DNA from 2 places in the Vibrio sp. V39_P1S14PM300 genome. Region 2 is predicted to be linked to the other one. Evidence: riboswitches for the same ligand, from Rfam matches in the RefSeq annotation. Region 2 holds a riboswitch; the other holds the start of a gene.
The links. A riboswitch is a leader RNA that binds a small molecule or an ion and turns the genes downstream of it on or off. The one in region 2 is predicted to bind thiamine pyrophosphate.
Positions count from the first base shown of each region.

Region 1: another riboswitch for thiamine pyrophosphate. It lies ahead of thiD (bifunctional hydroxymethylpyrimidine kinase/phosphomethylpyrimidine kinase); the one in region 2 lies ahead of thiC (phosphomethylpyrimidine synthase ThiC).

Region 1 is NZ_WXWP01000221.1:15,329-30,433, forward strand. Features, by position in the region: gene CAG65_RS11195 (TetR/AcrR family transcriptional regulator) at 1-529, opposite strand, end outside; gene CAG65_RS11200 (HPP family protein) at 620-1,075, shown strand; gene CAG65_RS11205 (SDR family NAD(P)-dependent oxidoreductase) at 1,200-1,985, shown strand; gene CAG65_RS11210 (BCCT family transporter) at 2,031-3,629, opposite strand; gene CAG65_RS11215 (sugar transporter) at 4,064-5,254, opposite strand; gene CAG65_RS11220 (hypothetical protein) at 5,509-5,811, shown strand; gene CAG65_RS11225 (hypothetical protein) at 5,821-6,267, opposite strand; gene CAG65_RS11230 (phosphatase PAP2 family protein) at 6,364-7,122, opposite strand; gene thiE (thiamine phosphate synthase) at 7,285-7,911, opposite strand; gene thiM (hydroxyethylthiazole kinase) at 7,938-8,723, opposite strand; gene tenA (thiaminase II) at 8,735-9,397, opposite strand; gene CAG65_RS11250 (ABC transporter substrate-binding protein) at 9,410-10,360, opposite strand; gene CAG65_RS11255 (ABC transporter permease) at 10,377-11,159, opposite strand; gene CAG65_RS11260 (ABC transporter ATP-binding protein) at 11,170-11,925, opposite strand; gene thiD (bifunctional hydroxymethylpyrimidine kinase/phosphomethylpyrimidine kinase) at 11,915-12,751, opposite strand; TPP riboswitch at 12,853-12,966, opposite strand; gene dkgB (2,5-didehydrogluconate reductase DkgB) at 13,055-13,858, opposite strand; gene CAG65_RS11275 (zinc-binding dehydrogenase) at 13,967-14,956, opposite strand.
Region 2 is NZ_WXWP01000124.1:19,690-34,794, reverse strand. Features, by position in the region: gene CAG65_RS06115 (multicopper oxidase family protein) at 1-1,092, shown strand, start outside; gene crcB (fluoride efflux transporter CrcB) at 1,216-1,599, shown strand; TPP riboswitch at 1,652-1,750, shown strand; gene thiC (phosphomethylpyrimidine synthase ThiC) at 1,915-3,858, shown strand; gene CAG65_RS06100 (thiamine phosphate synthase) at 3,855-5,270, shown strand; gene CAG65_RS06095 (HesA/MoeB/ThiF family protein) at 5,257-6,030, shown strand; gene thiS (sulfur carrier protein ThiS) at 6,105-6,359, shown strand; gene CAG65_RS06085 (thiazole synthase) at 6,365-7,132, shown strand; gene thiH (2-iminoacetate synthase ThiH) at 7,151-8,263, shown strand; gene CAG65_RS06075 (aminopeptidase P family protein) at 8,330-10,120, opposite strand; gene CAG65_RS06070 (LysR family transcriptional regulator) at 10,229-11,170, opposite strand; gene CAG65_RS06065 (multidrug effflux MFS transporter) at 11,256-12,470, shown strand; gene tsrA (H-NS-like global regulator TsrA) at 12,579-12,860, shown strand; gene asnC (transcriptional regulator AsnC) at 12,908-13,372, opposite strand; gene CAG65_RS06050 (EAL domain-containing protein) at 13,483-15,105, shown strand, end outside.

The DNA of each region.
Region 1 (15,105 bases), on a different contig from region 2:
CCAGGGGAATACAACGCAGGGCAGCATCGCGCTCTGCGCCGATGTGCGCTGACACAATCGCGCCCTCTTTTAGCAAGCACAGCAAATCCAGCCACTGCGCATCACGGCATTCAAGTCGATTTCGGATCAAAACGCGCACATGCCGTTTATGCGCCGCACAGTACTCTGCAATGCGGTTGTCCTTTTCTCCTAACTCTGCGGAGGTGTTGATAAAAAAGCAGCCACGAAACGTATCCAGCTCAGTCACCCGATCGTGAAACCAGTCATCCAACGCGTGAAACAGTGCCTGCACCACAGCAGCATCATCCGTCTGGCCACTTAAACACCCATCCAGCCAGGACAAAAAACGCTGATCCCGCGCTTCGAGAGTCGCCAGCACCAGGGCCTCTTTACTACTGAAATGGTGATAAAGGGTTTTTTTCGCCACTCCGGCGACTTTCAATACTTCGTTGATGCCAACGTTGTTGACACCGTGGTCATAGAACAGCCTCAACGCCGTATCGACCAACAAATTCCGTTTATCGCTCATGATTCACCTCACTGATTGCATGTTGACACAGGTAGACCAAGTTGTCTACTATGCAAGGTAGACAACTTGGTCTACCAAAAGGAAATCATCATGAACAATCCACTTTTTGCATTAATCTCCGGTATTGGTGCGTTTTTGGGCATTGCAGTGCTCTCTCTGGCAGACAGCGCACAACATGAATTCATTCTGCTCATGGCTCCATTCGGTGCCACTGCCGTGCTGGTGTTCGGCGTCCCTGACAGCCCTCTGGCACAAGCGAAAAATGTCATTATTGGTCATCTGCTTACGGCGTTCATTGGCGTGTGCTTTGTTCAGTTTGTCGGTGTCACGCCCCTCTCAATGGCCGCCGCCACTGGTCTGGCCGTCAGTAGCATGCTGCTGACGAAAACCACGCATCCGCCAGCCGGCGCAAACCCAATGCTGATCATGCTGGCCGGACAAAGCTGGTCGTTTTTAGTTTCGCCGGTACTGATTGGCGCCGTGACTCTGGTGTTGGTGGGTCGTCTGATGCAACGTGCCCAGCGCTTGAATGCTCAAAAAGCCTGAGGCACAAACAAAGACGGCAGATCCGCCTGTCGTCTTTGCCAAACGGGCGGCGTGATTCAACCGTGCGGGCCACCACTGGATTGCCTAAACTGTGTTCAACACTTCATTGCAACTGGAGCACAACATGGCCAACAGAAATACCGCCCTGATCACCGGCGCATCAGGGGGAATCGGGTTGGAACTGGCTCGTATTCACGCTCAGAAAGGGGGCAACCTGGTGCTGGTCGCCCGCTCCAAAGACAAACTGGAAGCGCTCAAGGTGGAGCTGGAAAACCACTACAAAGTCTCCGTCCTGACAATTGTGGAAGACTTATCTCAACCGGACTCGGCCCAACGTATTTTTGACCAAACCCTAGCACTCGGCCTGCAGATTGATACGCTGATCAACAACGCTGGCTTTGGCGGTCATGGCTATTTTCATGAGCGCTGTCTGTACGATGAACAAGCGATGATGCAGGTCAACATGGTCACGCTCACCAACCTGACTCACTACTATTTACCGGGCATGATCACCCGGCGCAAAGGCCAGATTCTCAATGTTTCTTCCACCGCCTCATTCATGCCGGGTCCGCTCCAGGCGGTGTATTACGCCACCAAAGCTTATGTCACCTCGTTTACCCAGGCGATTGCCGAAGAGGTGCGCGAGCACAATGTCACCGCCACCGTACTTTGTCCTGGCGCGGTAGCGACCAACTTTGTGACGGCCGGGAACCTGGAAGGCGTCGGCATCTGGAAAAATGCCAAGAGCCCGGAATCGGTGGCCCAAGTCGGGTATCGGGCGATGGAACGCGGCAAACTGGTGGCGTTTAATGAAGGTACCTTGCGCATGATGCTGGAATGGATCATGCCGTTACTGCCGCGAAAAATGGTGCTCAAATTGTCGCGACAAGCGATGGAAAAAAGCCATTGAAACACAACTAAAAACGGCTCCTCTGGGAGCCGTTGTGTTGTCTGTTTAAGGCTTCAACAACCCTTGCTCGCGTAACATCTGATGAGCCATCTTAGGCGCATGCCACAAGGTCGGTAACAGAATAAACGACGCGGGTACCGCGGTGATCACGATGAACGACTGCAAAGCAGAGATACCGCCCTCACCCATAGAGATCAAGACGATGGCAACAGCTCCCATCAGCACACCCCAGAACGCACGCACCAAAGCATTCGGTTCTGATTGTCCGGTCAATACCACACTGATGGTATAAGTCATTGAATCACCAGTAGTAACAATGAACGTGGTGGTCAGCACCAAAAACAGCAACGCGGTCAGTACAGGGAACGGTAACTGCTGCGTGATAGCCAACAGCGCACCTGGTAAATTAAACCCTTCGAAACCCGAGGCAATCACGCCCGGATTATCCAGTTCAAACGCCAGCCCGCTGCCACCCACAATGCTGAACCAGAAACAGGTGATCAGTGGCGCTGCCACACTCACTGCCAGAATCAACTGACGTATCGTCCGGCCACGAGAAATACGCGCAATGAAAATTGCCATCATCGGACCGTAACCAATAAACCATCCCCAGAAAAACACTGTCCACCAGCTCAGCCAGCCGGTATCTCCGCGATACAGTGCCATCGGCACAAACTGATCGACCATGCGGGCCACGCCCTGCATGTAACCATCAATAATGAAGCTGGTTGGCCCGGCCACCAGAATGAACAGCACCAGAGCAACCGACAAAATGATGTTGTAGCGGCTGACAATCTGAATACCCTTGCTCAAACCACTGAGCGCCGATACGGTGTACATCAACATCGCAAACACCACCACCAGACTCTGGCTGACAAGGGTATCCGGCAGACCGAACAACTGATTCAGCGCATAGCTGATCTGCAAACCTAAGAAGCCAATCGGACCAATGGTTCCTGCCGCGACCGCCAAAATACTTAACCCGTCAATCACACTGCCAACCCAGCCGTGCAGCGCGCGCTCGCCAAGCACCGGGTACAACAGAGTACGCGGTTTGAGCGGCAGACCTTTGTCGTAATGCAGATGCATCAGCACGATAGAAGACAGACAGCCGAGGATGGCCCACGCGAGAAACCCCCAATGCATAAACGATTGTGACAATGCATTGATCGCCATACGGCGCGGAGACGCGTCACCAAAAATCGGTGGCGCAGAAACGAAATGCGCGATCGGCTCAGCCGCCGCCCAGAATACGCCGCCGCCCGCCAGCAGCGTACACAGAATAATGGAGATCCACTTAAAGGTGTCGATCTCTGGGGTCTTCAACGCGCCCAGACGTACGTAGCCAGTCTGACCGAATGCCAGCACCAGCCCAATCACAAAATTGGCCAGCAACAGAATTTGCCAGAACGCACCAAACCACTGTGTTGCGTAGCTGAAACCCGTGTTCACCAGAGAAGAAAGAAGAGGAGTATTGACGATCGCCAGAACCACAAACAGAGACAGGAAGCTGCCGCTTAACCAAAACACCGGGTTATTCAGCGCCAGTTGAGTACGAAGAGAGGATGACTGCGGAGGGTGGATCGCTGAGTAATCCGCCTCGGAAATGCTGGATGGCTCTGCGCTCAGGGTAGATCTAGACATAGAAATTTCGCTTTTTTTGCCCGAAAGAATCGGCGCGTGAATGGCCCTCACATCAGCAAGAAGTGTGAGGCTGATCATAAAAGCGTGCCATCCTAACATAGCGGACGGGGCAATTGCATCCCGGATCGCCGGCGTGCCCGCTGAAATTAAAACGACCAGACCTCATACAATATGCACCCAGGCACATCTCACGCTCAGGTCGATTTCTTTGTCATCGTCTGTTTCAGTGCAATCCTAACTGACGTTGTGTCCCATTTGATAACACGATTTACAACCCCATATTAAAACGCGCTTTCCACTCGAAGACGTCAATGGCCGGATGGTGGACACTCGCGGATTTCTCAACGATGGCCATTTCCGCCATTTTATTGATTAATAGCAGAGATAAAAAAGCCCGGGAACACCGGGCTCAATATCATCTGGCATGATTGGCGTTAGCGGATGTCAGGATAGCGACGCAACATCACCAGAATCAACACTAAAGAGAGCAGCGCGAAACCAGCGCCAACGTAACCAATGCCCTGCAGTGAGCTGAAATGTATCACCTGACCACCAATCAGGGCGCCCGCCCCAATTCCGAGATTGATGATGCCGGAAAACATCGACATGATCATGTCCGACGCGTTCAGGTCGATGTTGAGCACTTTCACCTGCATCGCCAGCACCACCACCATCAGCGCGGTCCCCCACAACACCAACATGGTCGCGGTAGCCCACTGACTGCTTACCAGCATCATCATCAGCGCCATACACAACATCACAATGACGGTATTGGTCACCAGCAGTGGCGTGTTGTTCTTCTCTCCCCAGTAACTGAAAATGACACTGCCAATGATGCCAGCGCCACCAAACAGCAGCAGCAAGAAGGTAGTGAAGTTGCCACTCATGGCGCCGATGTTAATCATAAACGGCTCAATGTAGCTGTAAGCCGAATAGTGGGCGGTGAATATCAGGAAAATGAACAGATACAAGCCCATCAGCGTCGGCTTTTTCAGCAGTTCCGGCAGTTTTTGTGTGGTATCCGTAAACAGACTTGGCAGTTTTGGCAACAGGCGCCACAACACCAGCATGATCACCATCGCCACCACACCGATCAGGGCAAATGTGGCCCGCCAGCCAAACCACTGACCGATAATTCGCCCAATCGGCACGCCAAGTACCATCGCCAGCGAGGTTCCGGTTGCCAGCACGCCAAGAGCCAGGGTTTTCTTACCCGGAGGCGCAACCCGAATGGCAATGGAGGCCGTAATAGACCAGAACACCGCATGGGCAAACGCTATCCCCACCCGACTGGCGATCAGGGTTTCAAAACTCCAGGCCAAAATCGAAAAGACATGACTGACAATGAATAGCGTAAACACACACAACAGCAAGGTTTTACGCTCGATTTTGCTGGTCAGCATCATCATCGGCAGCGACATCGACGCAACAATCCAGGCGTAAATGGTCAACATCCAGCCAGCAGAGGCTGGCGTGATGTCGAAATCGCGGGCAATATCCGACAACAAACCAACCGGCACAAATTCGGTGGTGTTAAAGATGAATGCACTGAAGCCCAGAGCAAACACTCTCAAATACTGAAGATGGCGAGAATCAGACCTCACCGGGGGAGTAGTTTCAGACATAGGGTTACAACAAAAAAGTGACAGGGAACACAGCGCGATTATCTCGTTTTCAGGTTACAGAACAAGCACTTTTACAAAAATAATTGCATATTCCTTAATCTGACGAATAAAACGTGCCAAGACGACACATCAATCACAGACAATCATCCGAAGCGCAAGGCAGATCAAGCTTCATGGTTATTTCACATTTATCCCCTTTCGCCTGTCCTACACTCTAAATGCAGTCTGTCGCCACTGTACTCAAGGAGGGGAGGATGATCGCCAAACACAGAAACTACCTTTTAATGGGAACCGAGTATTTTCATGCGCGGATGCAAGTAAATCCAGTAGGGGTGCTCGATGTCGACATCGTCGAAAACCAGCAGCATTACCGTTCAAATTTTGATGATCTGAAATTTGAAAAGCAGGGTAAGCATGTTCGTGTGATTGGTCGCGAAGAAGTCAGAGGTGCGCGCCCCTGGCAATTGACGCTGGCAGAAAAAGACGCCGACGATCTGCATCAGATCATCGAACAGGCCAGTGAAGAGCTGGAAATTCTGCATCGCGATTTGATGTGACTGAAAACGTTACTCGCAGTAGTGAGCCAGTTGCGAGTATTCTTCTTCCTCTAAGGTAAAATAACGCAGTATGCCTTTGATCGGCTGCCCGGTCATATCGGCCATCACATAGTCGTAGTATGGCGATTGCGTGACCTCCTGCAACCAGTATTCCCCGTTCACTTTCTGAGCAATCAGCAAGGTGTACTCCGGTACCTGAAGCGCGTCAATATCGCGGCTGTGAGTGACCGACACGTCCGGGTGTGTTGCGACAAACTGGTTAAGTTGATGGGACCAGTCAGCATACCACTCCCCTTGCAACACCGGGCTCTCACCCAATACGGCCACCACCTGATTGTGATTGAACGCCTGACAAATTGCGTGTCTGGGGACCGGCGGATCGGTATCAGGTGCACAGGCACTGATGCCGTATACAGAAACCAATAAAATGCCTACCCGACCGGCGTATGAGATCATAAATCGCCTCGTAAATGAGTCAGTTATAACTAGTTATAGCCTATCTCATTGTGACTTCAAGGCGCGGAGTGGCGCGTTGATTCCCAGAAACCCAGCTCAACGTGATAACACGTGTTGCCAACGTTCAGGCAACTTGGCCACCAGTTTGTCCCCAACCTGAGTGAAATTTGGCATCAAAGCATACACCGCCGTAATGAATAGGACTGAGCCAAACAGATCGGCTGGTCGGTGCATACCCAACCACAACCGGCTATAGGCTACGGCCAGTGCCCAGGCGAGTACCCCCACGGCCAACGCGTAGCGCTTACGTTCAAAGAACAGACCGCCAAAGAACGCCACACAAATCGCCGCAAAAAGCGTGTGGCCGGATGGGAAAGAAAAATCTTTTTCCCCCTGCCAGTTCACGGTGCGCCAGTGGCTCACTTCTTTTTGGGCTTCCTGAATCACCGCCGCTTTTTGTGCAGTATCCAGTTTGTAGAAATGACCCGGGTCCGGGATCAGCAACTGCGCGGTCAGCAGTTCAGTGTAAGGACGAGGGCTTTCCGTTAGGTGTTTAAGGCCGGTTTTGCTGGCAAACCCTATTATCAGGATCAGTGCGAGTTGTAACATGCGTGACGCCCATTGCGCTTTTGGGATTCGCAGTATGAACGTCAGGGCAGTAAGAAAAATCAGGGTAAACAGGAAACCTTTACTACCAGCGGAATTGGTCAGCATGTTGTAAGTGATTCCAGTCAAGTCAGACACGTGAGAGAGCAAGTCCACATTGGTGCTCAGTAAACACACCGGTACCAACAGCACCGACATCAGCAGTAGCATAAGTAACCCATTGTATTTACTGTATAAGTGCTCTTTCATCGCTCATTCCGCCCAAGCAACCATTGGAAGATTCGGCATGGTAGCCGACAAGCAGGCCGGGAATAATCAATTTGCTGTCAAATCGCGGAAAGTAAATCACACAAGTGAGAAAAACGTCTCAGAGCCACCGCCCCACAGACTGAGGCAATGGCTCATGATCGCTCAGTTTGGCTCGTCGGATAGCTGCTGTAAGATGGCCGCGGCAGCCGTGCGCGGGTCTGCGGCATGACAGATAGCCGACACCAAAGCGACGCCATGCACGCCCGTCTCCCAGACTTGTTGGAGGTTAGCCGGATGAATGCCGCCAATCGCCACCACCGGATAACGGCTGTTGGCCAGCGCATACTCCAGCCCGGGTATCCCCCACTCGTTCTGGATGTTGGTCTTAGTCGGGGTCAAGAAAATCGCACTCAGCCCAATATAGTCGATCGGCAGAGCCTCCGCGTCGGCCAGTTGCTGCTCATTTTCAATCGACAACCCGAGCAGTTTATCATCACCAATCAGACGGCGGGCGATGTCTGCTGGCATATCGGACTGCCCAAGGTGCACTCCGTCTGCCCCGACCGCAAGTGCCACATCTACTCTGTCATTAATAATCAACGGCACCCCGGAACCTTGCAAGACCGCTTTGACGGCTTCGGCGCGCTGGATAAACGCCTGCACATCACCGTGTTTTTCACGGACCTGCACCATGGTAACCCCACCGGCGACCGCTTCCGCCACCACCTTCTTGAGCCTGGTGATGTCTTGTTGATCATCCGTCACCAGGTACAAACGGTAAGGATTCATAAAAGAGTCTCCGCTTCTGCGCTCGGTCATCGCAGTTTGAGGCGCGATAACAGCACCGTTTCATCCAATTGATACAAGCTATCCAGCAGATGCATCTGTAAGCTACCCGGCCCGTTAGCTAACTCCGCAGCCAGTTCCCCCGCCACGCCCATGACCGCCGCAGCCGCCAGTCCTGAGGTTTCTCCAACAGCAGCGAACGCACCGGTGAGCGCGCTCAGCGTGCACCCCATACCCGTGGCATATGGCATCATGGCGTGACCATTGGACAGTGACTGAATGCGATCGGCCGAGACCACGTAATCACTTTCTCCGGAAATCACCACACTGGCCTGATACTGCTCTGCCAGATAATGCGCGGCGCCAACAGCCGCATCGCTACTGTCCAGCGCATCCACACCTTTACTTTGCGCCTGCTCGCCAGCCAGTGCGATGATTTCGGACGCATTCCCCCGAATAATCAGTTGCTGCGCCAGTTGCGCCAACTCGCGTGACGCTTGGGTACGCAAACGGCTGGCCCCACATCCGACCGGATCCAGCACCACGACTTTGCCGTGACTATTGGCCTGCTCCACCGCATAGCGCATCCGCGGCAGCCATTGACTGTCGAGGGTGCCAATATTGATCACCAGCGCACCAGCGAATGCCATCATTTCGGCCAGTTCCTGTTTGGAATGCGCCATGATGGGGGACGCTCCCAGCGCCAGTAGGGCGTTGGCCGTGTTATTCATCACCACGTAATTGGTGATATTCACCACCAGAGGTTTCTGCGCCCGGACTGCGCGTAATGCGTCTACGATGAGTTGTTTTTCCACGTCGTGTTCTCCTATTGTGCATCCAGACCTTGCTGCCAGAACGCCACTTCCATTCGGGTGGCGGTTTTGAATACCTGAATCAGATTTTGTCCGCGCGAGCTGTAGAGGTCGATGTCTGCCAGCAACTGGTTGAAATGCGCGGCGCCGTCGGCCACACCAGACTGAAACTCTTCACCGCCATAGAGATGCAACCAGGTCGCATACGGGTTGCCTTCAAGCAATGTCTCCTTTGCCGCCAACAGCGCGCGGCCTATCTCTGCGTAACCGATGGAGCACGGCGCCAAAGCGGCATAAAGATCGACCAGATCACCGCTCATTCCCGCGTCCAGTACAAAGCGAGTGTAGGCGACGGTCCCGACATCTTCCGCTTCATTTTCCATGTCTCGCTCTGTCAGTCCCCACTGTTCGCAGTAGCGGACGTGATGAGCAATTTCCGAGTCCAGTAGCGCGTGTACACTTGGCAACGCGCGCCGCATGTCCTCCAGCGTGCGCGCTTTGTAAATAGCCAACGCGTACGCACGGGCGTACTGCTTGAGAAACAGAAAATCCTGTTGCAGATAGTGCAAAAAACAGGGTTGTGGCAAAGCCCCACTTGCCAGTTGCTGAACAAAACGATGCTGGGTATACGCCTGCCAGTCATCACGGCAAGCCTCTATCAAATCCTGATAATTCATCGGGTGCTCCGGTTAGTTAAAATCAACAACGTAATCGCCTGCCTTAGGCAGAGTTTGGATGATGTGCTGGTCATACATAAACCGCGCGTAGTCATCATATCGCTTCAGATCCACCGCGGACGGGCGCAGCGCAAAACGTGTCAGAGTATCCTGCCAGGCGCGCTGGTTCAGTTCATTGCCCAGTGTATCCGGAGCATAGGCAACAAACTCGTTCCAGGCTTGCTGAGGGTGATTCACAATATAGGTCGTCGCCTGCTCAATCGCTTTATTGAACCCCTGAATGGCTTTAGCATCGTAATGCTTGGCATTGGCCACAAACACCAACTCATCGTACGCAGGAACGCCAAGCTCTTCGGGGAAAAATGCTTTGGCTTGATACCCTTCCAGCGCCAGTTGATTGGTTTCAAAATTACGCAAGCCCCCCCAGATAGCGTCGACTTTGCCAGACGCCAGTGACGACGAAAGCGCCCAACCCACGTTGATGATGTTCACGTCACTGAATTTCACGTCTTCCTGCGCCAACATCGTCCCGATAGTGGCCTCCTCATTGCCTGCAATGGCGATACCGATGTTCTTCCCTTTGAGATCGGCCATGGTGTTGATCTTACCGTTGTCCAGCACCATCAGGGTGTTCAGCGGTGTCGCGATCAGCGTTGAGGCGCGGATCAATGGCAATCCTTGTGCCACATCCATGGTCAGGCTTGGTTGATATGATACGGCCAGATCGACTTTACCCGCTGCGACCAGCTTGGCAGGCGTACTCGGGTCTGCCGGCTCCTGAATATCCACCGTCAGCCCTTGCTGACGAAAGTAGCCCCGTTGTTTGGCAATCACAATCGGGCCATGGTTCGGATTCACAAACCAGTCGAGCATCAGAGTCAGAGGTTTGGTTTCCGCGTGTGCCGCGATGGAAAACAGTGACGCCACCAGAGTAACAGCACAGATAAATTTGGTTGTTTTCACACAGAGTCCTTTTTAATCAGTGACTTTCCCAAGGGATAAATCGTTTAAGTAAAGTGTCGGTCAGGAAATACAGCGCCACCGACAACCCGGAAAGAATAAAGAGCGCCGCGAACATTTCGTCGATTTGCATGCGCGCATTGGCTTGCAGCATCAGGTAGCCAAGCCCTTCGCTGGAGCCGACCCACTCCCCCGCCACCGCACCGATGGGAGCAATCACCACCGCAACACGAATGCCAGATGCCAGTGCCGGCAAGGCCGCCGGAAAGCGAATGTAACGCAGCAGTTGCCAGCGGGTCGCACGCATGGTGTGCGCCAGATCGAGATAACCGTTTGGCGTATTTCGCAGTCCGTCATAACAACAGGTGGTGACCGGAAAGAAGATAATGATCGCCGCCATCACCACTTTTGACGCCATGCCATAACCCAACCAGAGCATCAGAATGGGGGTAATGGCAAACACTGGCACCGCCTGACTGGCGATCAGCAAAGGAAGCAACCAACGTTTCAGCGGAGCAAACAGCAACATCTGCAGCGCAAACATCAGCCCAACCGACAATCCCAGCAGTAAACCGAGTACAATTTCCTGGCCAGTAACCCAGGTATGACGCAGCAGAACATCGTGGCGCAGCAGCAAACGTTCGAACACATCCAGCGGAGCTGGAAGGATAAACGCCGGTAGGCGCAGCGCGACCACCAGCAGTTGCCAAAGCGCCAGGATAACCAAGGCGCTGAGCGCCAGACGAACAGCCGGATGGGATACTCGCTCCTTGCGTCGAAAGGCAGACGGCAGCGACGCCATTTGAGTGACCTCACGCATAGTCTTGCTCCAGAGCCTCAATGATCTGCTGTTGTAATTGCGCCCCATCGGCATCCAAGCTGCGTGGTGGCCGGCTCGCAGGCAAGGCCAGAGACTCAGCCTGAGCCGGCATCCCTTGCAGAATATAGAGCTGATGTGCGAGGCGAATGGCTTCGAGTGGATCGTGAGTAATCAGTACTACGGTTTTCCCGCGCAGCAACGTCGCCGCCAGCGTCTGCAACTTGTGGCGGGTAACCGCATCCAAGGCGGAAAACGGTTCATCCATCAACACGACGGGCTGGTCCTGCATTAATGTCCGGGCGAGCGCAACCCGCTGACGCATCCCACCGGACAGCTGTTGTGGCATGGCCTGTTGATATTCAGCCAGTCCAACAGACCGGAGCAGCGATACCGCCCGCGCCGTGTCCGCCGGGGCCGCCTGGCCAAAACGGCGGCTCAGACAAACGTTGTCGAGTACCGACAACCATGGCATCAACAAATCTTGTTGCGCCATGTAGGCAATTCGACCTTCGAGCGGTTGCCCATCAGAGACCGTAAGTTTGCCGCTGACCGCCGCTTGCGCGTGTAAAAGGCCAGCCAGATAGCGCAGCAAGGTGGATTTTCCGCAACCACTTCGACCAAGAATACAGGTCCACTGACTGGCTGGAATGTGCATATCGAAGCCACTCAGCGTCGCGGTATCGCTGTCGTGGTAGCGCAGCGCAAGTTGCTCCAGCGTCACACCCAACGCCGCCGGCTCAGCGCACATAGCGGTGCCCGTCGAAGAAATGGTGTACCGGCCCATGTCCCTGACCAATGTCGAGCTCATCAGCATGCGCAATCGCCTGAGAAATATACTGTTTACCCAGATGGACCGCTTTGTGCAGAACATTGCCCTGAGCCAGGTACGACGCGATCGCCGATGACAGTGTGCAGCCCGTACCGTGAGTGTTGCGCGTCGCAATGCGTTTGGAGGACAAGCGCTCAACCCGGTCAGGTGTGATCAGCAGATCGGTACTCTGGGCGTCTTGCTCCAGATGGCCACCTTTGAGCAAAATGGCACCCGCGCCCAACTGACGCAAGTCGGCGATCATGTGGGTCATATCATCTTCATTGTTCGGGATTGGCCGCCCCGTCAGTGCGGCGCCTTCCGGCAAGTTGGGGGTGATCAGATCCGCCAACGGAAGCAGCAATTGTTTTAGCGTACTGATCGCCGCCTGCTCCAGAAGCAGATCACCACTGGTTGCCACCATCACAGGATCCACCACCAGAAATCGAGGTTGATACTGAAGGATCTTAGCGGTCACCACACGGATGATCTCCGCGTCCGCTAACATACCGACTTTAACCGCCACAACATTGAGATCGCTGAAAACGGCGTCCAGCTGCTGCTCAACGTGTTGTAACGGAACCGGAAAAATGGCCGAAACGCCCAGGGTATTTTGTGAAGTAATCGCGGTAATGGCTGAACAGGCGAAACTGCCGGTCGCCGAAATAGCTTTAATGTCCGCCTGGATACCGGCGCCACCACCACTGTCTGAACCAGCTATGGTCAGGACAATGGGCGTAGATGAAGAGTGTGTGATGTGAGGCATGCTCGCTCCTAAACTGACGTTCGGGAACTGGCACGTGAACAAGGGAGGCGGATCAACGCAGAGCGTATTTACCCTTGAGTAACGTGGACCGCTGCGCCAAGGCAGACGGTGCAATAGTTCCCTACGTCAGTGCTAACTGAATCAGGTTCAACGGGTCTCGCAATGCGATCTCAGCCTGTCATCGTTAAACGACAACGGCCCCCCGACTATTCGATGCTGCTGATAATAGCAACTATTACCGGGAAAGACACAAAAAATCCGGGCCAGGTGCCTGGATTTTCACATTTTTACTGACTTTCTGCTTCAGTCCCACTCAGGGGCAAAGTCTGGATTGGCCAGCCGCTGACCTCGATCCAGTACTGCGATTTGCGCCATATCATCGGCATTCAGCGTAATGGTATCTGACACCAGATTACTCTCGATATTGGCTTTTTTGGTCGACGATGGAATCGTGACCAGATCCTGTTGCCGCATCCACACCAGCACCACTTGGGCCGCTGACGCCCCGTGTTTATCGGCAATCGCCAAAATGGTGTCGTCTTTCAGCACTTCACCGTAAGCAAACGGCATATAACCGGTCACCACGACGCCGTGTTGTCGACACCATGCCACAACATCACGGTTTTGCAGATACGGATGCACTTCGACCTGGTTGGTCGCAATTTCGCCTTCACCAACTATCGCGATGGCCTGTTCAAGCTGGGCGTTGGTGAAATTAGACACGCCAATCTGACGCGTCAGTCCAGTGGCTTTGGCCGTTTTAAGTTCGCCCAGATACTCTGCCATTGCCACACCTGGATCTTTGAGTGGCCAGTGGATCAACAACAGGTCAACGTAATCGGTCTGCAACTTGGCCAAACTGTCGCGAACGCTGTCAATAAAGTCGGCTTTAGCCAGATTGTCGGTCCAGACTTTGGTGGTAATAAACACCTGATCACGTGCTAGCCCTGAAGCACGGATTGCCTCTCCGACCTGCTGTTCATTGCCGTATATCTGCGCCGTATCAATGTGCCGGTAGCCAGCCTGCAACGCCATCAACACGGAATCGAAGGCCGCCTGCTCGTTGAGTCGAAATGTGCCTGCGCCAAGCATAGGGATGGTATTCATTCACTTTACCTTTGTATTGGGTTGTCCGATGAGGCTTATTATTGTGCCGTGTACTCAATGCGTAAACGGCAAAAATAACAAATCACTTTTGCGCCACAAACAACAATCTCAGTGGGTAATACGCGCCACGACTTTTCCGACCGTGTGCTGGTCACGCAGCGCTTTCAGTGCGGCACCGATCTGCTCCAGCTCAATCACTTTCAGTTCCGGCAGCTGTAGCTCACCCATTTCCAACAGATAAGAGACCGAGCGCCCGGCATCAGTGATGGTTGCCCGGCCCAGTTCACCATTGATGTGGCCTGATCCCAGACTCAGTTGATGGAAACTGAGTCCGTTCTCAAACGCGCCCGGATATTCCGTCGGGTTCATCGTTTTTACTAACTCTACCAGTTCCCCCTCAAATCCGAGGACTGCGGCAGCTATTTTATCGTTGTCACCACCGACACAATCGAGCGCCACTTCCACCCCTTGTCCGGCAGTGATGGCCATGACCCGCTGCACGATGTCTTCCTGATGGTAGTCAATCACGTCCGTGGCACCGAGCAAACGCACGTAACCGTGATTAGAGGCCGAACTGGTGGTAATGATGGTATGCACGCCAAAAAGCCGCGCCAACTGAATCGCAAAGCTGCCCACACCACCGGCGCCACCGGCAATGAAAATGCTGCTACGTTCAGCAATATTGAGCTTGTCCACCAACGCCCGATAAGCCGTCCAGGCGGCACAGGGAGTAGCCGCGGCCATTTCGGCGCTGATGGCCGGATGCGGCAGCAAGGCGCGTGAGTCCTGCAGGGCATACTGGGCAAATCCTCCATATGCACGGCGCATATCACCGTGATAAAGCACACGTTGCCCAATTCGCCACTCGCTCACCGCCTCACCAACTGCAACAATTTCGCCTGAGACATCCAAGCCGCCGACAAAGTCGTCATTCATGTGACTGACCGTCTGATGCCACAAATGAATTTTAGCATCCACCGGGTTAAGTCCTACCGCGTGTACTTTGACAACCACATCAAATTCACTCTCCGGCACTGGGATCGCCAGTTCCTTAAGGACAAACGAATCCTCGACACGCTGATAGGTTACGGCTTTCATGATGACACTCCTCTGGGCATAGTTGCAGCAACCATTGCACTGCGAAATCGTCGACAGGCCGCTGACGCAGCCTGTCTCAAGCCGGTTCCGGCTTGTGGTTTAGCCGGCAGTTTACCCCGACGCGAACTCGTCCGGGGCACCGCTCAATA
Region 2 (15,105 bases):
ATCCCAATTGCTATGGATGGTGTACCGTTCCTCAGCCAGCCGCCTATCATGCCTGGTGAGACGTTTATATACGAATTTACGCCACCAGACGCAGGCACATTTTGGTATCACCCACATATGAATAGTGTCAAGCAGCTCGGTATGGGATTGGTGGGGCTGATCATTGTTGAAGAGGCAGACCCGGTTCATTTCGACGAAGAGCACGCTTTAATGTTGAAACACTGGCATTTGGATCCGCAGGGTCAGTGGAAAGATTTGATGATCCCACGCTATAGCGCACGCATGGGCACACCAGGTGAGTGGGGGACCGTCAATGGAGTCCATGAGCCGGTCTATTCACTGAAAGCGCATGCCACTGTACGTCTGCGAATTGCGAACGTCGACAATACAATAACGTATCCGGTTGCCGTCGAAGGAGCCGAGGCCTGGGTCATCGCCATTGATGGTAATCCGGTAAAGACGCCAGTGAAGCTCACTCAGCATAAAATTGGCCCAGGTATGAGGGTTGATATTGGCTTGGTGGCGCCCAAGGCAGGAGAGCGGGTTTATGTGCGTCAAATGAAAGGCAAATTCCCATTTCCTCTGTGCGAGTTTAAGGTTATGTCATCAGAACTACCATCTGGTCAGTCTTTGCCTACTCTGCCACTCAACCCAGTACCGTCAGTTGATCTGGCCAATGCACAGGAAATCGACTTTGTATTTGAGTGGGAAGGCGCTATTACCCCAGCCGATCCATCCGGGCATGCGATGCCGACCTTCTGGTTAGTTAATAAGCGCGCCTGGGAGGGTATGAGTGCGACATCCATTCCCGAACCGCTGGCGTATTTAGAACGTGGGAAAACGTACATTTTTGACCTTAAGAACGTCACCCAGTACCACCACCCAATCCATTTACACGGACATACTTTTACCGTATTGGAACTGAATGGAAACAAGCTTGCAGAACCGTTTCATACCGATACGGTGTTACTGGGCAAAAATGGCAGCGCTAAGGCGGCATTCGTGGCGGACAACCCTGGGCGCTGGATGTACCACTGTCATGTGATTGAACACATGAAAACCGGCCTCATGGGTTTTATTGAGGTAAAGTGACGCCTGTAACTTTTAAAATCTATTTCAGAAACACAATCTTATTACTGCGGATTTAACCCTTGGATCGCTCGATTTTTCAGCGAATAAGATTACAATGTTCGCATCAAAAATTAAGGGGTTACTATGGGGCAGTTATCCATTCTCGGCTTTATCGCTGTCGGCGGCGCATTTGGTGCGTGTTCGCGTTATCTGATCTCTGAATTGTGCGTGGTGTTGTTTGGGCGGGGCTTTCCCTACGGGACGTTGACGGTCAACGTTGTGGGGTCATTCATCATGGGCGCATTGATCGCACTGTTTGAAAATGAAATGCTCGCCACCGAACCATGGCGCCAAATCATCGGTCTGGGCTTCCTTGGAGCATTGACGACGTTTTCGACCTTTTCAATGGACAACGTGTTGATGTTGCAACAAGGTGCTTTTTTCAAGATGGGCCTCAATATCTTGTTGAACGTGGTATTGAGTGTTTCCGCCGCCTGGGTGGGTTTTCAGTTGTTGATCAAAAGTTAGATAAAATTTGTACAGGTCGGCTTGGTTTAACCAAACCGTTTTTATATACTGATATCACTTGTCGGAGTGCCATAAGGCTGAGACCGTTAATTCGGGATCCGTTGAACCTGATCAGATTAGAATCTGCGAAGGGAACAAGAGAAGATATTTATACCGGAGTTCTTTCTGGTTGACCTATCAAATAGTCGAATGTTGTTATAGGCAAATGACTTAAGCTTTATTTAGCCTTAATTTGACTCCTCTTGTCGCATCTATCCGCCAAGCATTTTTATCCAATTACTTTTTATCTAGTATAACAAAGCAAGGAAAAATGCTATGTCGAGTCGCAAACAAGCGAGACTGGAAGCCAAACAGTTCATTGAAACACTCTCGGTACAGCCGTACCCAAATTCCACAAAAGTATATGTAGAAGGTTCACGTCCAGATGTTCGTGTACCTATGCGTGAAATAGCGCTAGCAGATAGTCTGATTGGTGGCACAAAAGAGGCGCCTATTTTCGAGCCGAATGAAGCCGTCCGAGTCTACGATACGTCAGGTGTTTATACTGATCCGAACTACGATATTGACCTTTATAGTGGCTTACCAAAGCTAAGAGAAAGCTGGATTGAAGAGCGCGGTGACACAGAGTTACTTGATGAAGTAAGCTCGGTGTACACCAAAGAACGCTTAGAAGACGAAACACTAGACGATCTTCGATACGGTAATCTACCACGTATTCGACGTGCCAAAGATGGGCAGTGCGTGACTCAGTTACACTATGCTCGCAAAGGTATTATCACCCCAGAAATGGAATTCATCGCGCTACGTGAAAATATGGGACGCGCTCAATACCGTGATGAAGTGCTGAATCAACAGCATCCGGGTCAAAGCTTCGGAGCGAATCTTCCAAAAGACATTACCGCCGAGTTTGTGCGTAAAGAGGTCGCCGAAGGTCGCGCGATTATCCCTTCTAATATCAACCACCCAGAATCCGAACCAATGATCATTGGCCGCAACTTCTTAGTTAAAGTGAATGCCAACATTGGTAATTCATCGGTGACTTCTTCGATTGAGGAAGAAGTAGAGAAGTTAGTGTGGGCCGCTCGCTGGGGTGGTGATACGGTGATGGACTTATCGACGGGGCGTAATATTCACGAAACTCGCGAGTGGATTCTACGTAACAGTCCAGTGCCGATCGGTACCGTACCAATGTATCAAGCGCTTGAGAAAGTGAATGGTGTTGCGGAAAACCTTAACTGGGAAGTGATGCGCGATACTCTGATTGAGCAAGCAGAGCAGGGCGTTGACTATTTCACTATCCATGCCGGTTTACTACTTCGCTATGTGCCAATGACTGCAAAACGCGTTACTGGCATCGTTTCTCGTGGTGGTTCAATTATCGCGAAATGGTGTTTAGCCCATCACCAAGAAAGCTTCTTATATACCCACTTCCGAGAGATCTGTGAGATCTGTGCCAAGTATGATGTGGCACTTTCTCTCGGTGATGGTCTGCGCCCTGGTTCGGTGGCTGATGCTAACGATGAAGCGCAATTTGCTGAGCTGCGCACCCTGGGTGAACTGACCAAGATTGCTTGGGACTATGATGTACAGGTCATCATCGAGGGGCCTGGACACGTACCTATGCACATGATTAAAGCCAATATGGAGGAGCAACTCGAGCATTGTCATGAGGCGCCGTTTTACACCCTTGGTCCACTGACCACGGACGTGGCTCCGGGCTATGACCATATCACCTCCGGTATTGGCGCGGCGATGATCGGCTGGTATGGCTGTGCGATGCTTTGCTACGTTACTCCTAAAGAACACCTCGGACTGCCGAATAAAGAAAACGTTAAGACCGGTTTGATCACCTACAAACTGGCGGCGCATGCGGCGGACTTAGCTAAGGGACATCCTGGGGCTCAGGTTCGCGATAATGCGCTTTCCAAAGCGCGCTTCGAATTTCGCTGGGAAGACCAGTTTAACCTGTCACTTGACCCTGATACCGCTCGCGCTTTCCATGATGAAACCCTGCCTCAGGAATCAGGTAAGGTAGCGCATTTCTGTTCCATGTGTGGGCCTAAGTTCTGTTCAATGAAGATTTCGCAAGAGGTGCGGGAGTATGCGAAAGACACCGAACAAGTGGCTGCGGACCAGGCTATCTCGATCAAAATGCTTGATGACCCGCTAGAAGGGATGCGCCAGAAATCACAAGAGTTCAGAGAGTCAGGCTCTGAGCTGTACCACCCAGCAGTGCATGTGGAGGTCAGCGACTCATGAGTAAAATCCTAGTTCCGTCATCCTTGATTGAACTAACTGGCTTAGTTCAACAATGTTTGTTGTTGGCGAAAGAGCAGGGTTTTAGCATCGAAGACATTGAGTTGGGTGTTAGCCCAACTCAATCTATTCAGCTTGTTCGTGACCAACACATTACGTACGTTACTACGGATCTGATTGATGCCCATAACGCCGATCCAGAGCGCTCTTTGGCGCTTTGTTATCGCTCTGGTTTATCAGTAGAAGCGTGCCTAGAACAGTCTTCGACATCGGTTTTGATTGGCATTTTTGACGACCAGGCTGTCAATCCACAGGGCGAGGTATCTCAACTTGATATCTGGCGTCATCCAATCGACCATGAAGTGAGAGCGCTTTCCGTTAAGGTCAAACTCAACACTGTGTTTGTACCTGAGCATCACCTAGCATGGGTGGTGGCATTGACTGTGCTCGATTTTCCCATCGAAGATGCGCTGACACTCGCCCGAGGAATTACGACACAACAGACGAATGTTTCACGTGAAACACGCTTGGATCAAAACCACAATGTGGAGCGAGTCAATCAGTGGGCGTGCCAGTTCGATGATTTTCCCACCCCAGTCCTTGACGATCAGCGCTTAGGCATCCGAGTCGGATGGTCAGCGCAAGGCGAGCGCGTCCGCTTTTCAACCTTAGCGAAGCAGAGTTTAGGGCTCTACCCAGTGGTGGATGATGTCACTTGGATCGAGCGTTTGCTGCCATTGGGCATCCATACTATCCAACTGCGTATCAAGAATCCGCAACAGGCTGATTTAGAACAGCAGATCATTCGAGCAATTGAGTTAGGTCGTCAATACCAGGCCCAAGTGTTTATTAATGACTATTGGCAGCTTGCGATTAAGCATGGTGCTTACGGTGTGCATCTCGGTCAGGAAGATATTGAAGAGTCGAATTTGGCCCAACTCACCAAAGCCGGTATTCGTCTTGGTCTCTCCACTCATGGCTATTACGAACTGCTTCGTATCGTACAAATTCATCCTAGCTACATCGCGTTAGGACATATCTTCCCAACCACCACCAAACAGATGCCATCTAAGCCGCAGGGGTTGGTGCGTTTGGCGTTATATCAAAAGCTGATCGATAGCATCCCTTATGGCGCAACACAGTCTGATGTTGGTGCCCAAGCAGAGCAGGGGGTAAGTGCTGGCATGTTCGGTTATCCAACTGTCGCGATTGGTGGCATTGCCCCGTCCAACGCTGAGCAAGTCTGGCAGACGGGCGTCTCAAGTTTAGCGGTTGTTCGAGCCATAACATTGGCAGACTCACCTAAGTCTGTCATTGCGTTTTTCACTGATCTGATGAAGGAAAGACAACTTACGTTTGCCGGCCTGAAAAACACATCTACAGATGGCGTAAGGGATAAACATGCTCACGGATAAGCAGTTCCTTCGTTATCAACGCCAAGTCGCGCTGCCTGAAATCGCAGAAAGTGGGCAAGTGCGACTGAGCGAATCGCACGTGCTGATTATCGGCTGTGGCGGCTTAGGGAGTGCGGCGAGTTTGTACTTGGCGTCGGCGGGCGTCGGTAAGCTAGTCGTGGTTGATGATGATGAGGTTGAGAGCAGTAACCTGCAGCGTCAGGTGATTTATCGCGAAAGAGATCTCAAAGTCACCAAAACGCAAGCCACTGTAAGACAGCTCACTGAACTCAATTCGATGGTTCAGGTTCGTGCTCTCAATAAGCGTTTAGACAAAGCGCAACTGCAGCTTGAAGTCATGCTGGCGGATGTGGTGTTGGACTGCACTGACAACATGCCCACTCGTCAGCTGATTAACCAAGTTTGCTTTGAACAAAACACACCACTTATCTCAGCAGCCGCTATTGGCTGGCAAGGGCAATTTGCCGTCTTTGACTATCAAACACCAAGTCAGGATGGGGTGGAGAGCAAAGCTTGTTACCGCTGTTTGTATCCGTTTGATGAACTGCAACAACACCAAAAATGTAGTCAGAGTGGCGTTGTCGGTCCGGTGGTGGGCACGCTTGGCAACTACCAGGCCCTGGCGGCGATCCAGAAACTGGCAACTGGGACGTTTCATGTCGAAGCCGCCACGTTGCATCTGTTTGATGGATTAAAGATGCAATGGCAAACCATGGGGATCAGCAAAGACAAACAATGCCAAGTTTGCGCTCAAGTTTAGCGGGCGAACTTTGTCGCGCTAAATTTCCCCATCACCGATATAAGCAATGGCAGGAATCAAGAGAGTTGGAAGCAATGACATCATCAGAACAACAAATAACACAATCGCTAGCTGCGCACTTAGATGTGATCACCATTGTCATTAATGACCAGGCTCATCAAGTGGCCAGCGAGTTAAATCTACAGCAAATCATTAGCCTGTTTGAGCTGCCGGAAATGGGGTGTGTTGTTGCCATTAACAACAACATTGTGCCGCGCAGCGAGTGGGCCAGCACCGTTCTTTCACAGGGAGATCGCATCTCTTTGTTTCAAGCAATCGCAGGGGGGTAAAGTCGATGCTTAACATTGGCGATAAACAATTCGAATCACGACTGTTCACCGGAACAGGTAAATTTGCCAACAGCCGACTAATGGCGCAAGCGATTCACGCATCGGGCTCTCAACTTGCGACCATGGCGTTAAAGCGTGTTGACGTGAACGACCAGCAAGATGATATTTTGCTGCCGTTGGTTCAAGCGGGGGTGAACTTACTGCCCAATACCTCCGGTGCTAAAAATGCCAGAGACGCTGTGTTTGCCGCGCAACTGGCGCGTGAAGCGCTGGGGACCAACTGGCTGAAACTGGAAATTCACCCAGACCCTAAGTACTTGATGCCGGATCCCATTGAGACACTAGCGGCTGCTGAGCAGTTGGTCCGAGAAGGATTCATTGTGCTTCCTTACTGTCATGCTGACCCTGTGCTGTGCAAGCGACTGGAGGACGTAGGCTGTGCTGCAGTGATGCCATTGGGGGCGCCGATTGGTTCGAACAAAGGCATTGTTTCTCACGATTTTCTGGAAATCATCATCGATCAAGCCAATGTCCCGGTCGTGGTAGATGCAGGTATCGGAGCACCTTCACATGCGGCTCGTGCCATGGAGATGGGGGCCGATGCAGTTCTGGTCAACACGGCGATTGCGGCATCGAGCGATCCTATTGCGATGGCGAACGCTTTTAAGTTGGCGGTTAAGTCAGGGCGTATGGCTTATGAAGCCGGTCTTGCGGGTAAAGTGTCTCATGCGGTTGCGTCGAGTCCACTGACTTCATTTCTGGATGAGTTTTAAGTTCTAAGCGAGGAAAACATGAGCTTCGTAGAACAATTTAAACAGCTCAATTGGGATGACATTTCGTTGTCGATTTACGCCAAGACAGCGCAAGATGTCGAGCGGGCATTAAGTAAACCCAAGCGTGATCTGGAAGATTTTAAAGCGCTAATTTCACCTGCTGCAGAGCCTTATCTGGAGCAGATGGCGCAGTTGTCATACTCGGCGACTCGTAAACGTTTTGGTAATACCATGTCGCTTTATATTCCATTGTACTTGTCTAACTTGTGTGCCAACGCTTGTACGTATTGCGGCTTCTCCATGGAGAATCGTATCAAGCGTCGTACGTTGAATAGGGAGGAAGTGTCAGCGGAAGTGGCGGCCATCAAGCGCATGAAGTTTGATAGCGTATTGCTGGTTACCGGTGAACACGAAACCAAAGTCGGGATGAAATACTTCCGCGAAATGGTGCCGATGATTAAACAGCGCTTTAACTATCTGGCGATGGAAGTGCAGCCGCTTGACCAAGACGATTACGCCGAGCTTAAGGCGTTGGGTTTGGATGCGGTGATGGTGTATCAAGAGACTTATCATCCTTCGACGTACGCCGAGCATCATTTGCGTGGCAATAAAATGGATTTTGTATACCGACTGGATACACCAGATCGCTTAGCAAAAGCGGGAATCGATAAGATTGGTATTGGCGCCTTAATCGGGTTAGAAGAGTGGCGCACGGATTGTTTCTATGTGGCGGCGCATCTCGACTATCTGGAGCGTAGATACTGGCAAACACGTTATTCGATTTCATTTCCACGATTGCGGCCTTGCGCAGGCGCGCTGCAGCCCAAATCGGTAATGACGGACAAACAGTTGGTGCAATTGATCTGTGCGTATCGCTTATTTAATCCGGAAGTGGAGCTGTCCCTCTCCACCCGCGAATCTCCACAATTTCGTGACAATGTATTACCGCTTGGGATCACCAGCATGTCTGCTGCATCGAAAACCCAGCCGGGAGGGTATGCTCTGGAAGACACAGAACTGGAGCAGTTTGAGATCAGCGACGAGCGGAGCGCGGCACACGTTGAACGCATGATTCGTGACAAGGGGTTCGACCCAATTTGGAAAGACTGGCACAGTGCTTATTCCGGTTAGGTGTTTCACGTGAAACAAAAAAGGCGACCTTATGGTCGCCTTTTTATTGCTTTCACCGCCCTGATATTAAGCGTAATCGAGCGGCTGGGTTGCTTGTTCTAACCACTGTTTCACTTCACCATCCACCAGAGGGCTGACGTCTTGCCACACTTTCTGATGATAGTCATTGAGCCATTTCAGCTCCGGCCGCGTCAGCAGATTCACGTTGATGTTGCGTTGGTCGATCGGACAGCGTGTCAGCGATTCAAAGCCAAGCATATGATGGTCGCCTTGAGTCGCAACTTCCACCACCAGTTCCAGGTTTTCAATCCGGATACCAAACGCATCGGCACGGTAATAACCCGGTTCGTTGGACAGAACCATACCTGGTAGCAGGGCAGTCGGGTTAACCGCTTTGGCGATACGCTGCGGCCCTTCGTGTACGCTGAGGAAGTGACCAACACCATGGCCAGTCCCATGATCGTAATCGTAACCGTTGGCCCACAGATATTGCCGCGCCAAGGCATCCAGTTGGTGTCCACAGGTACCTCTCGGGAAACGTGCGGTTGCCAGTGCAATATGGCCTTTGAGGACCAAAGTGAACTGATCTTTCATTTCCTGACTCGGCTGCCCGATGGCGACAGTACGAGTGATGTCGGTCGTGCCGTCTTGGTACTGGCCACCCGAATCCACCAGGTAGAGGGTGTTCATCGTCAACTGACCCGGTTGCGGCTGATTTTCGTGATTGTAGTGACACATGGCCGCATTTTCACCGGCCGCAGAAATGGTATCAAAGCTGAGGTCAGCCAGGGTTGGATCTTGTTCTCGGCAGCGCTGGAGCTGGTCGGCCAGCACAGCTTCGTCGTGCAGGCGTCCAGCCGCGACTTCCTTATCCAGCCAGCAGAGGAATTGGGTCATGGCAGCGCCGTCACGGATATGACAGGCTTTCATGCCAGCGATTTCTGTGGCGTTTTTGGCGGCTTTGGGCAGCAGGCAGGGATCGGCCGCGTTGATCAGTTGCGCGCCGGTACTTTGCAATGTCAGGGTAAACCAGGCGTTACTGGTGGCTGGGTCGACCATCACTTTGCGGCCTTCAAGCTTAGCCAACTGGGCTTGCAGGGCGTCTGGCTCATGGACACGTACACCTTGGCCGACATGCGGTTCAAAGCCAAGTGGCAAACGCTCAGACTTAAAGAAAAAATCGACGCTGGCGTCACGATGGACAATCGCATGACACAACACCACGGGGAGGCGTGATACGTCTAGGCCGCGAATATTGAGTAGCCAGCAGATGGAATCCAGTTCTGTCAGCAGTGCTGCATCGGCTTTTTTAGCTGCAATTAACGCCGCGATCTCTGCGCGCTTGTCGGTGCTGGATTGCCCAACCAGTGTCAGGTCCATCAGGCGAACCTCTGATTCCTGCGGTTGCGGGCGATCTTGCCACAGCTGGTCAATTGGGTTATCGCTGACCGGACTCAGATGCAGTTCACCGTCCAGGGCCGTTTGTGCCGCAGACAGCCAACTGGCGCGGTGCATTCTCGGATCGTAAGCGACTTTGGCGCGACTGGCGAGCTGAGTTGTCAGCCAGCCCAGAAACGGTTCTTCAATCAAGTGACGATATTCAAATACGTCGGCAGGGACCTGTTTGCGTACCTGTACCGTATAGCGTCCATCAACAAAAATCGCCGCGTTACCGCGGGTGATCACCGCGGCGCCGGCTGAGCCGGTGAAGCCGGTGGCCCAGAGTAGACGCTCGTTATGGGCTGGTACGTATTCACCTAAATATTCGTCTTCATGCGGAATAATGAGCGCATCGTAGCTGTGTTGCTCCAGCCAGTTGCGTAGCGCATCGACGCGTTCGGAAATGTGATTTTGCATCTGAAAATATCCTTTTGCTAAACGTCCTTTTGGGCAGAACTGTATGGTCTGAGACCTGGTCGACTAAGCTACTCCTTTTACGTCGGAGCTGCAAATGCTGGCCGACAATTATCTGAGGTGCAGAGTTTTCTCTTTAATAATATCCCGCAGCCAGCGCAAAGCGGGGTCACTTTCTCTGTCTCTGTGCCAGAAAAGAGTGTAAGCCATCGGAGGAAACTCCATTGGCAGCGGCAGGACCACCAAATCCATCTGTTTGGCGACCAACAGGGTAAAGTGGCTCGGGGCCGTGAAGACGAAGTCAGTGTAGGTACATAAGCTGGCGGCGCTGTTGAAGTCAGGCACTACAATGGCGATGTCGCGTTCACAGCCCATGTCCGACAGGCGGTAGTCCAGCAACCAGCGGTCGTACCCGTCGCAGCGGACCTGAACGTGACGCATGGCCAGATAGGTGTGTAGGTTCCAGGGTTGTTTGAGGGCCGGATGATCTTTGCGCATGACGCACATTTGTACGTCACGATAGATCTCCTGCTCGCAGATGTCGTCGGGAGGGTACATGGTCAGTTTCGCGTCGTTGACGTCGATGTCTTTGCCCGTGATGCCAAGATCCAGTTCGCCCATCTGCAGGCGTTTAAACGTGTTTTCATTCCACACATGCATGGAGATGTTGAGGTTGGGACCATGTTGAAAAATCGCCGGCAGGAAATGCGGCAGGATCAACGGATAAACACTTTCAACCGCTGCAATATGGAAGCGGTATTCGCTTTCACTCGGGGAGAACTCAGGTGGTTGGGTGATCATTTCGAGCTGATTGACCAACATTTCCAGTTTCGGTTTCAGATAGAGTGACTTGGGGGTCGCTTTTAAGCCATGAGAGGTGCGAATGAACAAAGGATCATCAAACTGCTCACGCAATTTGGCCAAGGCTTTGCTGACCGCTGATTGGCTGAGGCACAAGCGCTGCGCGGTGCGAGTTACGCTCAGTTCTTCGATCAGTACATTGAGACACACCAGCAGATTGAGGTCGATGCGCGCCAGTTTTTCGATGTTCATGGTGTTTTTCTGATTTGGAATATTGGTAATGAGTATAAGCCATTTTTACTCATATCTGAATCTGGGTAAGATGGCCGCCGTTTTGATGAATTTGTTGGAGTATCTTGTGTCTCAATCCGGCCCGGTTCCTATCAGTAAAGTGCAGTTGGCACTGCTGACCTTATTGGTGTTGTTCAGTCCGTTGGCGATCGACATCTACCTGCCGGCATTGCCGCAGATTTCGCAGGCGTTTCACGTGGAACACGCGTTAGCACAAGATACGATCACCTGGTTTCTGTTTGCCATGGGCGTCGGTCAATTGTTTGCCGGTCCACTGGCGGACAAACTCGGACGTCGAACTGTTGCATTGGGTGGAATCAGCATCTACGCCCTGAGCGCCTTATTGGCGTGGGGGGCTCAGAGCATTGAGTGGATGTTGATGGCCAGACTGCTACAAGGCTTAGGTGCGTGTGCGACATCGGTAGCAGCCTTTGCAACAGTTCGCGATATCTTTGGTCCAGAGAAAAGCGGGCGAATGATCAGCTACCTGAACGGCGCCATCTGCTTCATTCCGGCATTGGCGCCCATCTTGGGCAGTTGGCTAACGCAGCAGTTTGGCTGGCGAGCCAACTTCAGCTTTATGGCACTGTATGCTCTGACTGTAGGAACGTGGTTGCTGATCAACATGAAAGAAACCAACCCCAGCAGCGAGAAGCAAGCAGTGTTTAAGCTGGAGCGTTACTGGTCGGTAGTGAAAACGCCGTCTTTCCTGTTTCATGCCTCTTTGTGCATGTTGGCAATGGCGGTTATTCTGGCGTACGTGACATCCGCCCCGGTGGTGCTGATGGAAGGGCTGGGGTTAAGTATGAACCAATTTACGTTCTGGTTTGGGGTCAATGCGGCGATCAACATTGTTGCTTGTATGACGGCTCCAAAATTCATGGAACGCTTCGGGACCCACACAACGTTGTTGGTTGGCATCGTGACCTTGCTGGTCGCTGGCGGCGTAATGTTGGCAATGGCCGGAACGGCAACCGCACTGGCGTTCATGTTGCCGATCTTCCTCTCTTCTGTCGGGTTTGCCTGGATTCTCGGCGCGGCTGCCGGGAAAGCGCTGGCACCGTTTGGGGATAAAGCCGGTACGGCTGCGGCGTTGTTGGGGCTGTTTCAGATGAGCGGTTCCGGCCTGGTGGTGGGGACGATGCAGCGTCTGAATCTGGACCCGCAACATATGATTGCTTTGCAGATGTGGCTGGTCGCGCCTGCCGTGATCATTCTGCTGTCGAAAGCAGGCCGGCGCTGGCATTATGCGGCGGCGTAAGCGCCTGATACAAATGAAGTGAATAGATGTTTGATAACAACCAAAAGGCGTGTATATTTGTTCTTCTTTTTGTGTTGCAAACCTATTTAGATTGGAACCTCAATAACTATGTCAATGACAACGTATGAAATGGCCAAAGTGCTGGAGCAGCTGGAAGAGTCTCCAGAGAAGATCATGTTTGGCAAATTACTCAATGAGTTGGGTAACCAGAGCAGTGAGCGTATTCGCAGCGCTGCCAAGCAAGTGCCGTTACATATGCTGCGTGATATCGTCTATCAGTTCCAGCAAGTTATCGATGCACGCAAAGGCGAAGAAGTGGATATGCTGGCTCAGCAACTAAAAGAACAAGGCATCACTGCCGAAGAGCTGAAAGCTTACCTCAGCCGCTAATGCTTCACAATACAAAGGCCCCGATACGTATCGGGGCCTTTGTCGTTTCAGGGGTTGACGTTGCGATTGATCGGATTTTGCAGTGAGATCAGGGTTTCGGTCGACTGCACTTCATCAATGGCCTGCAGCTTATCGATCAGCACGTATTGCAGCTCTTCAATTGATTTGCACATCAGCTTGACGAAAATGTTGTACGCCCCGGTGGTGTAATAGGCTTCCACCACTTCGTCGAGCGCATTGAGCTTTTCCAGCGCGGAATGGTAGTCACGGGCCGCGTTCAGGTTGATGCCGATGAAGCAGCACACGTCGTAACCGAGCTTTTTGGTATCGACGATCACTTCCGTGCCCTGGATGATTTGTGCCGATTTCATTTTCTCGATCCGCACATGAATGGTGGCCGGACTGACCTGAAATTGCTTGGCCATTTCCGCGTAAGGCGTACGGGCGTCTTCCATCAAGGTTTTTAAAATGGCCCGGTCGAGATCATCGAGTTTGGCTTCATGGCTCTGCATTATGCATCCTGTTTAAAAAATTCAGCGCGCTACGGCACGTGATAAAAGTATAAATTATCATCAGTTATGATACTGTCTTATCACTGACGAATGAAGAGAGAGTGTAGAGCGTGCGAGTTGTCTTGTGTCTGATCGCGTTGTTGTTAAGCGGCGTTGCGTCCGCCACGGACCGCAGTGTGCTCATCGTTCACTCGTATCATCTCGGTTTCTTCTGGACCGATGCCTTCCAGCATGGTGTCGACGACGTCCTGACACCGCATGCCGACATCAAAACCCGTGCGGTCTACCTCGACACCAAACGGCTGCAGTCCGCGCTGTATTTTGACCAGATCTACCAGCTGTACAAAACGCTGCTGGAGCAGGAGCGTTATGATGCGGTGCTGGTGAGTGACAATAATGCGCTGAGCCTGATGCAGCGTCTGGCGCCGCAACTGGGCGACACGCCGGTGATCTTCGGCGGTATCAATAATTACTCACGTGAGATGCACCGTGATCTGCGTGCAACCGGGGTAACAGAAGACATTGATATCGAAAGTAATATCGCGTTAATCCGCCGATTGCAACCCAATGTCGAACGGATTTATGTCGTGACCGACTTTTCCCGTACTGGGGCTGCGGTGCGTCAGCAGCTCAACCACTTTATTGCGCGGTCGCCGCAGTACCAGTCGCTGATCCAGCCGCTGGTGCCGGATACCTTTGAGCATCTCTACCAGCGCGCAGCAGGTATGAATCGCAACGACGCCATTTTGTACTGGGTGTATTACCGTGACCAGCAAGGCGAGGTCAGTGATCTGGTGCAGTGGAATACTTTTATTCACCACGCTCAGGCGCCGGTCTACGTGGTGCATGATCTCGGCATTGGCAACGGGGCCATTGGCGGCGTGGTTCTCAGCGGTCACTCGCAAGGTAAAGCGGCCGCCGACACCTTGCTTGAGGTACTGGCCAACCCGTCGGCGCCACTGCCCAAGGTCAAACGTGTTCCTCCGGAAATCAAACTCGATTATCAGGCCGTGACCCGTTGGGGGCTGGGTATTGAAGGGGAGCCCGCCGGGGTGTTCTTTAATAAACCACTGCCGTTTGCCGAACGTTATCAGCGTGAGCTCGAACTGCTGGTGATGACTGTGCTGGTGTTGTCGCTGATCCTGCTGAGCTTGATCTATTACACCCGGCGGCTGAAAAAGAGTGAGCAGATAGCCCGCCACAGCCAGGTGCTGCTCGAATCGGTGTTTGATCAGAGTTATCACTACATCGGTATGTTGGATCAACATGGCCGGATCGTATCAAGCAACAGCAAGTTGCAGGAGCTGCTCTATAACCCTCAGTATCAACTGGACAAACCGTTGTGGCAGCACAAACATTTGGAGGCGGGCTCAGCGCAGCGTATCAAACACTATTTCGCTGCGCAGCAAGCGTCGCGTCCGGCGCAGTTTGAAGTGGAAGTGTGGCACCCGGAGCACGGGGTGCAAATTCTCGAGTTGTCCCTGAAACCATTACCCAAAGATGTCGGCCAGCAGGTGCGTTTTCTGCTTGAAGCGCGTGACATCACTTCACGCAAACAGACCGAAGACAAACTGATGCAGCGGGAAGCCAGCCTCAGTCACTATTACGATCAGCAACCGGTGATGATGCTGACGCTTAATGAGCAGAACCGTATCCAACAGGTGAACCGCTTTACCGAGCAGATGCTCGGCTACGAAGAGCAGCAGTTGCTTGGTCATCGGCTGCGCGAATTC